DNA from 2 places in the Mesorhizobium sp. M8A.F.Ca.ET.057.01.1.1 genome. Region 2 is predicted to be linked to the other one. Evidence: predicted binding sites of a transcription regulator. Region 2 holds the regulator's gene; the other holds the start of a gene.

Region 1 (7,436 bases), 690 kb from region 2:
ATGGTGCCGGCGTTCCGCGCCGGCGATTTCTCCGGCGGTATCTCCAAGGCCGTCGACGACATGATCATGGTGCTGGAAGGCAATCCGGAGGAACTTGAGGCGCGCGGCAAGCGCAATCCCGCCGACAGCAGCACTCCCATGGACCCGATCGTCGCCGTGTTCCTGATCCTGTGGGCGACGATGTTCTTCGGTGGCCTGGCAATGGCATTCCTGCCGCCGATGTTCGGCACGAAGCTGTCGCCGGGCGTGTATAGATGGCTGGGCATGACGTTTCGTTACGGCCAGGGAGCGGGCGGATCCACCGGCAGCAGCGGCTGGACGACAGGGTCGTCGGGCGGCGGTTGGTCCTCGGGCAGTTCCGGCGGCGGCTGGTCCTCGGGGTCAAGCAGCAGCGGCGGCGGGTTTTCGGGTGGCGGCGGCTCGTCCGGCGGTGGCGGTTCTTCAGGAAGCTGGTAAGACAAGATCATGTCAACACGACCGATCAGCCCGCAGGATCATGAGCGCATCGCCGCTGCGATCCGCGCCGCCGAAGCGCAAACCGATGGCGAAATCTATTGCGTCGTGGCGCATGCCAGCGACGGTTATTTTGCCCCCGCCGCGCTGATGGCGACGCTCGGCATGCTGATCGTCAGCCTTGCCGTCGCCTATGGGCTGGAGGCCTGGTGGCTCACCATACGCCTGCCGCATTTCGTCATTGCCGAGTTGCTGGCGCTGGCCTGCGTGCTGGCCCTGCTGTGGACGCTGCCCGGCCTGCGCATCCATATGGTGCCACGCCGGCTGCGCTATCAGGCCGCGCACGCCAACGCGATCAAGCAGTTCCTCGCCCGCAACGTTCACCGCACCACGGCGCGCACCGGCGTGCTGATCTTCGTCTCGATCGCCGAGCGCTACGCCGAGGTGGTCGCCGATTCAGGCATCGACGCCAAGGTCGGCCAACATGTCTGGGACGGAGTGGTGCGTGATCTGACCGTCCATGCTGGCGACGACCGGCTCGCCGACGGCTTCGTCAGGGCGATCGAGCAGCTGGGGGCGGTGCTGGCCGAGCATTTCCCTGTTACGCCGGGCGATACCAACGAACTGGACGACCATCTGGTCGAAATCTAAGTCTGCCAGCAGACGCCACCCCGCCAATCCGGCCCATTTAGGGACGGGCCTTATCCAATGTCGGCAATGTCGGCAATGTCAGGATCGGCTGTGAGAAAGCGGTTGGCGGGCCGCCCGGACTCTTGCAATCGGCCGATGCGGGTTTATGGTTAACAAATCATGAATACGCTGACGATCGACATTCGGAAGGCAGACCCGCGCGATGCCGGCGCCATTGCCGAGGTGCACCTTGAAGCCTGGCGCGGCGCCTATTCCGGCATCATTCCGCACCGCACGCTGACGTCGATGATCAACCGCCGGGGAACCGACTGGTGGGCGAATGCCATACGCCGCGCGGCCACCGTCCTGGTCGTCGAGATCGGCGGCACGATCGCCGGCTATGCGACGATCGGCAAGAACCGCGCCAAGGAGCTCAAGCAGCAGGGCGAGATCTACGAATTGTACCTGCGCCCGGAATATCAGGGCATCGGGCTGGGCAGGCGGCTGTTTTCGGCGGCCAAGGCGCGACTTGCCGACCATGGGCTGAAGGGCATGGTGGTGTGGGCGCTGGAAGACAACCAGAACGCACTTGCCTTCTATACGGGTGCCGGCGGCCGCGACGTCGCCGAAGGGGTCGAGATTTTCGAGCAGAAGGCGCTGAAGAAGGTCGCCTTCGTCTGGGAGTGACTGCTGGGCATGATCGCGGAAGGCGAAGTCCCGATCTCACGCAAATCACGACGCTGAAACATCTTGTGCCGATGATTGAACGCGCCGAACGCCATCGCGTCCCGCCGGACGCAAGTAAGCACCATTCGCCGCATTGCACCATTTTGCGCCGCCCGCTATCTCCTGCCAATCGAGAGAGGGACAAAAGCCATGCGCATCGAAGCCATAGCCACTGGAAAGAACCCGCCTGAGGACGTCAACGTCATCATCGAGGTGCCGATCGGCGGCGAGCCGATCAAGTACGAGATGGACAAGGAGGCCGGCACGCTGTTCGTCGACCGCTTCCTGCACACCTCGATGCGCTACCCCGGCAATTACGGCTTCGTGCCGCACACGCTGTCGGGCGACGGCGACCCGATCGACGTGCTGGTCTGCAACACGCGCGCGCTGGTGCCGGGCTGCGTAATCAATGTGCGGCCGATCGGCGTGCTGATCATGGAAGACAATGCCGGCCAGGACGAGAAGATCATCGCGGTGCCGTCACCGAAGCTGACACTGCGCTACGAGAACGTCACCGAATACACGCAGCTGCCCGACATCACACGCCAGCAGGTGCAGCACTTCTTCGAGCACTACAAGGATCTCGAGCCCGGCAAATGGGTCAAGATCGAAGGCTGGCACGATTCCAAATACGCCAAGAAGATGATCATCGACGCGGTTGAACGGGCCAAGGCGAGCAAGTAGCTCGAGCGGTCAGTTATCGACCCGGCCGAAAGCCGGCACGTCGCCGATCACCACGCGCTTGTCCTTGCCGCAGGCGAAGCCTTTCGCCTTCTCGTCGGCGATCTTGCGCGCCTGGTCGTTGGCGGTGGGGTTGCCGGTGGCCAGCACCAGGCCGACGGTGCAGCCGTCACGGGCGTCCATCTGGGCGACCTTGGCGACGAGCAGCACCTCGGTCTTCCTGGTCTCGTCCTCGGGATTGCTGATCGAGCGGCGGTGGATGGCCGCGAATGGCACTGCCTTGTCGCCATTGGTTTCGATGCGCCACTCGACCTTGGCTCCGGACGAATTGAAGGCCGAGAAACTTTCCCAGGCGGACGTCATGTCGCCGCCGGGCGGAAAACCGTAGAACAGCGATTCGCGGGCGTCGTCATATCCGATCAGCACGGAATAGCCGCGATAGCCGGAGCAGGCGAGGTCGGCCCAGTCACCGTCACCCTGCTCGGCCTGCGCATAGGTCACGCAGTCCTTCTTCCAGTCGAGGTCGGTGTAGGCGCTGGATATCTCGCCGGCTTGTGCCGCCTGGCAGAGGCCGGCGAGGGTGAGCGGGATCAACAGGCTGCGCATCGCGGAGATCTCCGTTGGAGGTCGTCCCAGCGTATCGCCAATCGCTATTTCTTCAAGCTTGCTTCGATCAGCAGATCGGCATTCGCCGCCACCGACTGTGCCGGGCCACCGAGGCCGAACAACTGGCCGCTGATATAGGCGCCTTCGATGAGCAGCAGCAGCCCGTCGCCCAGCGTGTCAGGGTCTTGCGCGCCCATCGCAGCCGCCATGGCGCGCAGGCGGCGGCGCAATTCCTGCTTGTTGGCCTCGCTGACGACGCGGGCCGGATGGCTGTGGTCGGGATATTCGACCGCCGCATTGGTCATGCCGCAGCCGCGATAGTCCGCCACCTGCGTTCGCTTGCCGATGCGGGTCAGGAAAGCCTTGATCTGGGCGCGCGGGTCACCGGGATTGGCGGCAACCGCCTCATCGAAACGCTCCCAGTATTCAAGATCGTATTGCCTGAGGTAGGAGGCGGCCAGTTCGTCCTTGGAGGGAAAGCTGCGATAGAGGCTCGGCTTGGTGACTCCGGCGCGCTTGACGATCTCGTCGACACCGATCGCCCTGATACCGCGCCTGTAGAACAGGTCATAGGCCACGTCGAGGATCTTCTTGGCGGCCTTGGGCGGCGCCGATGCATGACCGTCGCTGATGGTCAGCTCAATATTTTTGTCGCTTGGCATCTTGGGACTCGATTGACAATGTTACCGATCGGTACGTATACATGCTCCCATCTTGCAACGTACCGGTCAGTAACATGATAGCTCAATCCCGCCCCTTGGCCAGCGCTACGCTTTCGTCGTGGTCGGCGTCATCTTCCTCTGCCTGCTGGTTGCGGCCGGCCTGCGCTCCGCGCCCGCGGTCATGATGTTGCCGCTGGAGAACAGTTTCGGCTGGCGGCGCGACGTCATCTCGCTGGCCGCCGGTGTCGGCATCCTGCTCTATGGCCTGACCGGTCCGTTCGCCGCCGCGCTGATGGAGCGCATCGGACTGCGCCGCACGGTGATTGGCTCGCTGGTGGTGATGTCGGTCTCGACCGCGCTCAGCCTTCTGATGACCGAGCCATGGCATCTGTTCATCACCTGGGGGGTGTTTTCCGGCGTCGGTTCCGGCGCCGTCGCCAGCGTGCTCGGCGCCACCATCGTCAACCGCTGGTTCAAGACCAATCGCGGCCTGGTCATGGGATTGATGTCGGCCTCCAGCGCCTCCGGCATGCTGGTGTTTCTGCCCCTGATCGCGGCATTGGCGCAGTCGGGAGGCTGGCAGCCAGTCGTGCTCGCCGTCGCCATCGCGACCGCGGCCCTGATCCCATTTGTCTACTTCTTGGTGCCGGAGCGTCCGGCCTCGATCGGCATGGTGCGTTTTGGCGCCGAGGCCGACGACGTGCCGCCGGTCTCGCCCGCCTCCCAAGGCAATTTCCTGGCGCATACGCTCAACACGTTGCGCCGTGCCGCCGGCACGCGGGTGTTCTGGTACCTGTTCGCCACCTTCTTCGTCTGCGGCTTCACCACCAACGGACTTGTCGGCACGCATCTGATCGCGTTCTGCGGCGACATGGGTATCGGCGAGGTGCAAGCGGCCGGCCTGTTGTCGATGATGGGCATTTTCGACCTGATCGGCACGACGCTGTCAGGCTGGCTCACCGACCGTTACGACCCGCGCAAGCTGCTCGGCGTCTACTACGCAGTGCGTGGTCTCTCGCTGATCTACCTGCCATATTCCGGATTCTCGGCGACCAGCCTGATCATCTTCGCGGTGCTCTATGGTCTCGACTGGATCGCCACCGTGCCGCCGACGCTGCGGCTCGCCAATGAAGCCTTCGGCGATCGTAGCGGGCCGATCGTGTTCGGCTGGATCGTCGCCGGCCACCAGGTGGGCGCCGCCACCGCCGCAGCCTTCGGCGGCACCATGCGCGAACTGCAGGGCAACTACGAACTGGCGTTCCTGATTGCCGGCATGACGGCGATCGCCGCCGCCTGTATTTCGCTCCTGATCAACACCAGCCGGCCAGCTTTCGATCCGGAACCGCAGCCGGCTTGAGAAGCTCATCTCCCCGTGGGGGGAGACTAACCGCCTGCCCACTGTTATCAAAACTTCATGGTTTCGAGATACGGCTGAAACATTGAGGCCGGACCTTGATGGCGACGTTTAAAGCCATCCAGGAGACAGCCATGAACAAGCTTTCGATGACCCGCCGCGCCTTTGTCACCTCCGCGAGCGCTGCCGGTCTGCTTGGCGCCTCGGGCCTCGCCTTGCCCAACTATTCCCGTGCGAGCCAGCGTCCGGCCTTCACGCATGGTGTCCAGTCCGGCGATGTCGATGCCACCAGCGGCATGGTTTGGACCCGCACGGATCGTCCGGCACGCGTCATGTTCGAAGTCTCGTCGACGGAAAGCTTCGCCAATGCGACGCGGCTGGCGCCGCTCGATACCTCGCCCGCCAGCGACTACACGGTGAAGCGGCTGCTCACCGATCTCGCCGCCGACCAGGACATCTTCTATCGCATGATTGCGGCCGATCTCGCCGACATCAACGTCGTTTCCGAGCCGATCGTCGGCCGCTTCCGCACAGCGCCGGCCTCGAAGCGCGACGTCCGCTTCGCCTGGTCGGGCGACACCGCCGGCCAGGGCTGGGGTATCGACGAGACCGGCATGAAGACCTATTCCACGATCGGCAAGCACACGCCCGATTTCTTCCTTCATTCGGGAGACACCATCTATGCCGATGGCGCGCTGAAGGATGAGGTGGACCTGCCAGGCGGCGGCAAGTGGAAGAACGTCGTCGTCATCGACGGCAAGCGTAAGGTCGCCGAGACGCTGGACGAATATCGCGACCAGTGGAAGTACAACATGATGGACAGGAATGTGCTGGGCCTCAGCGCAATCTGCCCGACCTTCTACCAATGGGACGACCATGAGGTGCTGAACAATTGGTCGGATTCCAAGGATCTGACCGCGGACGACCGTTATAAGGAAAAATCCATCCATGTGCTGGCGGCCCGTGCGGCGCGCGCCTTCCATGAGATGACGACGATCCGCTACGAACCGTCCGAACCCGGTCGCGTCTACCGCAAAATAGCCTACGGCCCACTGCTCGACGTGTTCTTCCTCGACATGCGCTCTTATCGCGGCCCGAACGGCCCGGACATGCAGGAGGAGATGACGCCGCAGTCACGCATGCTCGGCGAGCAGCAGACGAAGTGGCTGAAGCGGGAACTGGCCAACTCCAAGGCGACCTGGAAGATCATCGCCGCCGACATGCCGCTCGGCCTCGTCGTCTGGGACAATGCCGCCAAGAAGGCGGGCGCCGAAGCCGTCAGCAATGGCGATAACGGCGCGCCGAGGGGGCGGGAACTCGAATTCGCCGACCTTTTGCGCTTCATCAAGAATGCCGGCATCACCAACACCGTCTGGCTGACCGCTGACGTGCACTATACGGCCGCGCATTACTACAATCCCGACAAGGCGCAGTTCCAGGATTTCAATCCGTTCTGGGAATTTGTCTCGGGGCCAATCCATGCTGGCACGTTCGGTCCGAACGATTTCGATATGACCTTCGGTCCAGAGCTGAAGTTCATCAAGGCGCCGACCGCCGAACAGGGACAGAACCTGCCGCCATCGGCAGGCCTGCAGTTCTTCGGGCTGGTGGATATCAGCGGCGCCAGCGAACAGATGACCGTGCGGCTGATGGATCGCGACGATAACGAACTCTACAAGGTCACGCTCGACCCGGTGCGATCGGCGTAGACGCTCGCAATCGTCAATCCGGATAGCAGACCATCGGAATGTTGGGCCAAACCGCCGCATCGCAGTTGGCGCTGGCCTGTCTCTGCTTGAAGGCGGCGCTGACCGGGCCGGTCACCACCGGATCGACGCCGTCGGGCGCGTCGGCAAAGGCCTGCTGCGCGGAAGGCGCGTCAGACGGCAGGACAGCACGCGCTTCCTTCAGCGTCGCGGCCGACTGCGCGGCATTGGCCGCCAGCAGGACGGCAAAGGCGGCGGACGCGATCAGCGGCCAAAATCGGTTGAGTTTATCGGTCATGACGTTCGAACTGTCCGGGCCCTCAAAGGTTCCCGCCTTGGTTAACAAAATCATTTCACACGCAGATGCTTAAGATTTGATGAGTATTTGGTGTCGCGCGTCCCCTTTCGCAACTGCGAAAAACCCTGTATGAGCCGCGCAACCGAAAGAGGCAGCGCCGTTGGCCTGCTGCCTGCAACGCTTCCGAGACCAGAATCATGAACCTCCGTAATATCGCGATCATCGCGCACGTCGACCATGGAAAGACCACCCTGGTCGACCAGCTTTTGAAGCAATCCGGGTCCTTCCGAGACAACCAGCGCGTCGCCGAGCGCGCCATG
Region 2 (7,436 bases):
CCCCATCACCTTGCGCGCCTCGGCCTCCATGGCGACGTCGTCGAGCGTGCCCCAGGCGGTCATCAGCTCGCGGCCGAGGAACAGATTGGCGGCGGCATCGACATTGTCGGCCAGCGCCAGCGTCTGGTAGATCGTCTCGATGCCGTATTTCTTGGCGTCGCGCGGGTTGGAGATCGCTGCCTCCTCGCCATTGACGAAGATCTGGCCGGCATCGCGCTTGTAGGCACCGGACAGGATCTTGATCAGCGTCGACTTGCCGGCGCCGTTGTGGCCGAGCAGCGCCACGACCTCGCCGGGGAAAAGATCGATCGAGGCGTCGTCCACGGCACGGATCCCGCCGAAGGCGATCGAGATGTTGCGCATGTCGACCAGCGGCGTGCCCGTGGGGGCAGTTGCGGGAGCGGTTTCGTCAGCCATGATCATATCCCTAAACCCGCTTGCGATAGACGGTATCGAGCCACACCGCGATGACCAGCACGGCGCCGACGACGATGCTCTGCAGCGGCGAGTCGACACCGAGCAGCACCATGCCCGACTGCAGCGACTGCATCAGCAATGCGCCGAGCATGGCGCCGATGATCGTTCCCGAACCGCCGGCGAGCGACGTGCCGCCGATGACGGCCGCGGCAATGACGAGCAGCTCATCCAATGTGCCAAGCACATTGGTGGACGAGTTCTGCCGGGCCGACGAAATGGCGGCTGCGATCATGGCCAGCACGCCCATGATCATGAACACCTTCATGGTGATCCAGCGCGTGTTGATGCCGGCGAGATTGGCCGCTTCCGGATTGCCGCCGATGGCAAAGACATAACGGCCGAAACGGGTGCGGTTGGTGATGAAGGTCATGATCAGGCCGACGGCGACCGCCATCAGCACCGGTATCGCGATGCCGTGGGCGATGAACAGGCCGCCCTCGGGCACGGTGATGTTGTTGGCGGCCGCGTAGCGGTTCACGATGCCGATCGGCCACGGATAGGAGTTGGCCAGCCAGACCGCGCCCATGATGACTGCGCAGGTGACGGCGCCAAGCAGCGTCTCGGCCCAGATCGGCCGCAGCGGGAAACGGAAGCGTTTGCGCTGCACCCGCCCGTTGAACAGCGCGAACACGACGGCCAGGCAGGCGACGATGCCCACGACCCAACTCCAGGTGGCGCCGATCGATCCGGCCGGGCCGCCGCCCATCAGTTGGAAGGTGGCGTCGAGCGGTGCCACCGTCTGGCCTGACGTGACCCACCAGGCGGCGCCGCGCCAGACCAGCAGGCCGCCCAGCGTGACGATGAAAGCCGGCACTTCGAGATAGGCAATGACGAAGCCCTGGAAGGCGCCGATCAAAAGGCCGAGCGCCAGGCCGAGGACCAGAGCCAGGACCCAGATCCACGGGTTGCCGAGTTCAAGCCCCACGAACCGAACCAGGAAATGCACCTGCGCAAAACCCATGACCATGCCGATCAGGCCCTCGGCGGAACCGACGGACAGGTCGATGTTGCGCATGACGATGACCAGCACCATGCCACAGGCCATGATGGCGACCGCGGACGTCTGCACCGACAGGTTCCACAGATTGCGCGGCGTGAGAAACGTGCGGCTGTCGAAATCGAGCGGATTGACGCCAAGACGCAGGCTCGAAATCACATGCAGCGCGACCCAGATCAGCAGCAGGGCGCCGATCATGCCAAGCATGCGGGTGTCTATCTCGGTCGCCTTCAGGAACCGGGCGACTGCGCCGAGTTCCGAGGCGCGCGCGGTGTCGGCCTGCGGGTTGGACGTGGTATCGGTCATGATTTCCTCCAACCGGCTGGCCGTCTGAAGCGGATGCCGAAGCCAGCCTAGAAGCTATCCGCGCGATGCGGAAACACAAATCTTTTTGAGAAAACGCCGCGGCTTTGGGCCGCGGCGCCTTCATTTCTTCAAGCGGTCAAACTCAGTTGCAGGCCGCGACGCTGCCGGCGGCAACGCCCGCGCAGACTTCGTCCTTCTTGATCCAGCCGGCGTCGATGACGAGGTTGAGATTATCCTTGGTGATGGCGACCGGGGTCAGGAACAGCGACTTGACGGTGTTGCCGCCAGGCGTCGTGAAATCCTTCACGCCGGCGATGTCGGTCATCTTCTTGCCGTCGGCGAGCTGCGAGGCGATCTCGGCGGCGTTCTTGCCGAGTTCACGCGCGTCCTTCCACACCGACACGGTCTGGGTGCCGAGCGCGATGCGGTTGAGCGCTGCGTGGTCGCCGTCCTGGCCAGAGACTGGCACGGTGCCGGCGAGCCCCTGCGCCGTCAGCGCCGCGACGACGCCGCCGGCGGTGCCGTCATTGGCCGCGACCACCGCGTCGACCTTGTTGTCATTGGCGGTGAGGAACTGCTCCATGTTCTTCTGGGCGTTGGCGGGCAGCCAGCCGTCCGTATAGGCCTCGCCGACATTCTTGATCTTGCCCGAGTCGATGGCTTCCTTCAGCACTTCCATCGAGCCCGAGAACAGGAAGTCGGCATTCGGGTCGGCACCCGAGCCCTTGATGAAGACGTAGTTGCCTTCAGGCTTCACCTTGAACACTTCGCGGGCCTGCATGCGGCCGACTTCCTTGTTGTCGAAGGTCAGGTAGAAGACGTCCTTGTTCTCGATCAGGCGGTCATAGCCGACGACCGGAATGCCCTCGTCGAGCGCCTTCTGCACAGCCGGACCGATCGCCGAAGCATCCTGCGCCAGGATGATCAGCGAATTGGCGCCCTGCGAAATCAGGCTCTCGACATCGGTCAGCTGCTTGCCGGGATTGGACTGCGCATCGGCGGAAATGTACTTGTCGCCCGCGGCCTCGATTGCCTTCTTCATGGCGGCCTCGTCGGTCTTCCAGCGCTCTTCCTGGAAATTGGACCAGGAAACGCCGATGACCTTGTCCTTTGCCTGCGCGACCGACCCCAGCGTCAGCGACATGGCGACACCCGCCAGGATGGCGGCTGTGAATCTCTTCATGATATCCTCCCTGCGCCGCGTATGGCGCGACCAAACTGGCCCGAAGGCCGGCACAAAGGCTCTATTTTTTCGAGCCTCGAAAAAACACTGGTCCATCGCCGGAACACTGTCAACATCGATTCTGATGGATTTTGAGGTGCTGGAAACTTTTTTTCGAGCCTCGCAATAAATAAATGACAGCGCCAGCCGCTTCTGCCAGTATTTGACCCTGTTGCCGGAGGTATTCGAGGGGGATCAAGAACCGCGGCAACCGGGAGGAAAAGCATGTCGGTGGGAATCCGCCACGACGATCTGCGCCGGCGCAACCGCGCAATGGTGATTGCAGCGGTGCGTCGGGAGGGTCAGCCCTCGCGCACCGAGATCGCCGCCAGCACCGGCCTCAGCCACTCGACCATATCGGCGATATCCGCCGACCTGATCGGCGAGGGCATCCTGACCGAAGGCAAGCCGAACGAGGCCGGCTTACTCAAACGCGGCCGGCCGCAGGTTGGCCTCGGCCTCAACCCCGAGGCCGCGGCTGTGATGACCGTGGTGCTGTCGCTGAATTTCCTATCCGTCGCCGTCATCGATTATGCCGGCCAGGTGGTCGCCGAGGAACAGCGCCGGCTGGACACGCTGACCATGTCGCGCGAGGCGCTTATCGGCGAATGCACGGCAATAGTGCGCCGCCGCATCGAGGACCCCGATCTCGATGTCCGCAGTGTTGCCCGCATCGCGCTGGCGATCCAGGGCATCACCGACACCAAGGCGCGTGCCATGCTGTGGTCGCCGATCACGCCACAGACAGACATTGCCTTCGCCGACATACTCGAAGCCGAATTCGGCATCCCCGCCACGATGGAGAACGACTGCAACATGATGGCGGTGGCGCTGCGCTGGCGCGACCCCCAACGGTACCGCGACGACTTCATCGCCATCCTGCTCTCGCACGGCATTGGCATGGGCCTGGTGCTGAAGGGCGAGCTGTTCACCGGCACGCATTCATCGGGCGGCGAATTCGGCCACATGATCCATCGCCCGGGCGGCGCGCTCTGCCGCTGCGGGCGGCGCGGCTGCGTCGAGGCCTATGCCGGCAACTATGCCATCTGGCGTAATGCCAGGCAGCTTGGCGAGGACGCCGAACCGGTCGCCGATGTCAGCGACGCGCAGATGCGGACACTCGCCGCTACGGCAAGGGAGAAAGACGGACCGGAGCGCGAAGCCTATCGCAAGGCCGGCGAGGCGCTGGGCTATGGGCTGGGCAGTCTGTTTGCGCTGATCGACCCGGCGCCGGTCGCCATGGTCGGCGTCAGTGCCGCCGCCTTCGACCTGATCGAGCCGGCCTTGCGCGAGGCCATCGCCCAGACCGCCGGCGGCCAGCATTCGGAATCGATTTCCTTCGACACCGAGCCGAACGAACTGCCGCTCATCCGCGAAGGCTGCGCCATGCGCGCCTTGAGCTTCGTCGACCAGGAGATTTTCGCGCCGGGCGTGCAGGCGAGAGGCGGTGCTGGGAAGAGCATCGCCTGAGCTAACGCTCCGGTGAATCACCACCAATGCTGGAGGTTGGCCGAGCACCCTCAAGGTCGTCATCCCTGGGCGGAGCAGCCGCGAAGCGGCGTCGAGGAGACCCTGGGATCCATGCCGGGACCTCGATCGTAGAGTGCAACGGTGCAGAATTCCGCACTGCGGCGACGCGTCGAGGTCCCGGGATGGATCCTCGGGTCTGCGCCGCCCGTGGATGACGAAGTCAGGGGCGTAGCCGCCCTCGACCTAGTCTTCCCTGATCGCGTATCCAGCCCCGCGGATGGTGCGGATGACGTCGGGCATGCGGCCATTGTTGACCGCCTTGCGCAGCCGGCCGACATGCACGTCCACCGTGCGCTCGTCGATATAGATCGTCTCGCCCCAGACATTGTCGAGCAACTGGCTGCGCGAGAACACCCGGCCGGGATGGCGCATCATGAATTCCAGCAGCCGGAACTCGGTCGGCCCGAGCCGGATTTCGCTCTTCTTGCGATAGACCCGGTGCGATTCACGGTCGAGCACGATGTCGCCGACCTTGAGCACGCTGGACAGCACTTCCGGCTTGGCGCGGCGCAGCAACGCCTTGACCCGGGCCATGAATTCCGGCGTCGAGAACGGCTTGACCAGATAATCGTCGGCGCCGGTCGAGAGGCCGCGCACGCGGTCGCTCTCCTCGCCGCGCGCCGTCAGCATGATGATCGGCAGCCTCTCGGTCTCGGGCCGCATTCGCAGGCGCCGACAGAGTTCAATGCCGGAAACAGCCGGCACCATCCAGTCGAGCACCAGGAGGTCGGGCACGTTCTCCTGGAGGCGGATCTCGGCTTCGTCGCCGCGCGGCACCACCTCGACCTGGTAGCCTTCCGATTCCAGATTGTAGCGGAGGAGCACGCCGAGCGGCTCCTCGTCCTCCACCACCATGATGCGTGGCGCGATCATTGGCAGATCATCCTATCGTCAAGCCGCCGGCGCCGACATCGCCGTCTCGTCCTGCTTCGGACGGTTGGCGGGCAGTTGCGTTCCGGTCAGCACATAATACGCATTCTCGGCGATGTTGGTCACATGGTCGCCGATGCGTTCGAGATTCTTGGCGCAGAACAAGAGATGCGTGCAAGCCGTGATGTTGCGCGGATCCTCCATCATGTAGGTCAGCAGTTCGCGGAACACCGAGGTATATTTGACGTCGATGCGTTCGTCGTCATTCCTGAGCTTGGCGAGGGCGGCGGCATCGCCGGCCGCATATTCCTCGACCACGCCCTGCACCTGGATCAGCACCAGCTGCGCCATGGAGTCGATCGAGTGCGACAAGTCGCGCGGCGTGGCGGCGAGGCCGACGGAACCGACACGCTTGGCGATGTTCTTGGCAAGGTCGCCGATGCGCTCGAGGTCGCCCGCCATGCGGATCGAGCCGACGACATGACGCAGATCGTCGGCCATCGGCTGGCGCTTGGCGATCAGGGTGATGGCGCGGTCGTCGAGTTCGCGCTGGCGCGCATCCATGATGGCGTCGTCGGAGACGACGCGCTGTGCCAGCGCGTTGTCGGAATTCAGCAGAGCCTTGGTGGCACCGCCGACCATCGTGCCGGCGAGATCGCCCATGTCGCTGATAAGCCTGCTGATCTGTCCGAGATCCTCATCGAAGGCTGCGACTGTGTGTTCGGCCATGATCCTGGTCCTCGTATGCGTGATATCAGCCGAAGCGGCCGGTGATGTAGTCCTGCGTGCGCTTCTCGCGAGGCGACGTGAAGATCTTCTCGGTCTTGTCGAATTCGACCAGTTCGCCCAGATACATGAAAGCCGTCTGGCGCGACACGCGCGCCGCCTGCTGCATGTTGTGGGTGACGATGACGATCGTGTAGTCGGCCTGCAGCTCGTCGATCAGTTCCTCGATCTTGGCGGTCGACAGCGGATCGAGCGCCGAGGCCGGTTCGTCGAGCAGGATGACTTCCGGCTTCACCGCCACGGTGCGTGCGATGCAAAGACGCTGCTGCTGGCCGCCCGACAGGCTGAGGCCGCTGGCGTTGAGCTTGTCCTTGACCTCGGTCCACAATGCCGCGCGCTTCAGCGCCTGTTCGACACGGCCGTCCATCTCGGACTTGCTGATCTTCTCGTAGAGACGGACGCCGAAAGCGATGTTCTCGTAGATCGACATCGGGAACGGCGTCGGCTTCTGGAACACCATGCCGATCTTGGTGCGCAGGAGGTTGAGATCCTGCGAGCGGTCGAGGATGTTCTGGCCGTCGAGCAGCACCTGGCCGTCGGCGCTCTGCTTCGGGTAGAGCTCGTAGATGCGGTTGAAGACGCGCAGCAACGTCGACTTCCCGCAGCCCGACGGGCCGATGAAGGCGGTAACGCTGCGCTCGGGCAGCGACAGGCTGATATCCTTCAACGCCTTCGACTGGCCGTAGTAGAAGTTGAGGTTCTTGACCTCGATCTTGGCCTTATCCACGGCCACTTCGGGCGTGTTCAACTCGGTGGACAACATCGGTTTCATCTGTCCTCTCTGCGTCCGGTAAGGCTGCGGGCGAAAATGCTCAGGCCGAGAACCGTCAGGGTGATTATGAGTGCGCCGGTCCATGCCAGTTGCTGCCATTCCTCATAGGGACTGAGAGCGAACTGGAAGATGGTGACAGGCAGGCTGGCCATCGGCGCGTTGAGATTGCTCGACCAGAACTGGTTGTTGAGCGCGGTGAAGAGCAGCGGCGCCGTCTCGCCGGAGATGCGGGCGATGGCGAGCAATATGCCTGTGACAATGCCGGAAAGCGCTGCACGGTAAGCGACCGATTTGATGACCACCCAGCGCGGCGCGCCGATCGCGGTGCCGGCTTCACGCAGCGCGTTCGGCACCAGGTTGAGCATGTCCTCGGTGGTGCGCACCACGACCGGAATGACCAGGATGGCAAGCGCAACGGCGCCGGCAATGGCGGAGAAATGTCCCATCGGCCGCACCATCAACTCGTAGACGAACAG

The links. Region 2 encodes PhoB, which activates phosphate uptake and scavenging genes when phosphate is short. Its sites were predicted from a motif close to TGTCATNNANCTGTCAT; they were not measured.
Region 1: a site for PhoB is predicted at 5,158-5,174, ahead of EJ077_RS00480 (alkaline phosphatase D family protein). Genes of this name have one in related genera too.

The regions. Positions count from the first base shown of each region.
Region 1 is NZ_CP034454.1:84,822-92,257, forward strand. It holds gene EJ077_RS00445 (TPM domain-containing protein) at 1-456, shown strand, start outside; gene EJ077_RS00450 (TPM domain-containing protein) at 466-1,104, shown strand; gene EJ077_RS00455 (GNAT family N-acetyltransferase) at 1,264-1,770, shown strand; gene ppa (inorganic diphosphatase) at 1,960-2,493, shown strand; gene EJ077_RS00465 (hypothetical protein) at 2,503-3,096, opposite strand; gene EJ077_RS00470 (TetR/AcrR family transcriptional regulator) at 3,141-3,758, opposite strand; gene EJ077_RS00475 (MFS transporter) at 3,877-5,115, shown strand; gene EJ077_RS00480 (alkaline phosphatase D family protein) at 5,247-6,821, shown strand; gene EJ077_RS00485 (hypothetical protein) at 6,835-7,116, opposite strand; gene typA (translational GTPase TypA) at 7,314-7,436, shown strand, end outside.
Region 2 is NZ_CP034454.1:771,722-779,157, reverse strand. It holds gene EJ077_RS03570 (ATP-binding cassette domain-containing protein) at 1-417, opposite strand, end outside; gene EJ077_RS03565 (sugar ABC transporter permease) at 428-1,780, opposite strand; gene xylF (D-xylose ABC transporter substrate-binding protein) at 1,923-2,963, opposite strand; gene EJ077_RS03555 (ROK family protein) at 3,228-4,472, shown strand; gene phoB (phosphate regulon transcriptional regulator PhoB) at 4,716-5,405, opposite strand; gene phoU (phosphate signaling complex protein PhoU) at 5,424-6,131, opposite strand; gene pstB (phosphate ABC transporter ATP-binding protein PstB) at 6,157-6,960, opposite strand; gene pstA (phosphate ABC transporter permease PstA) at 6,957-7,436, opposite strand, start outside.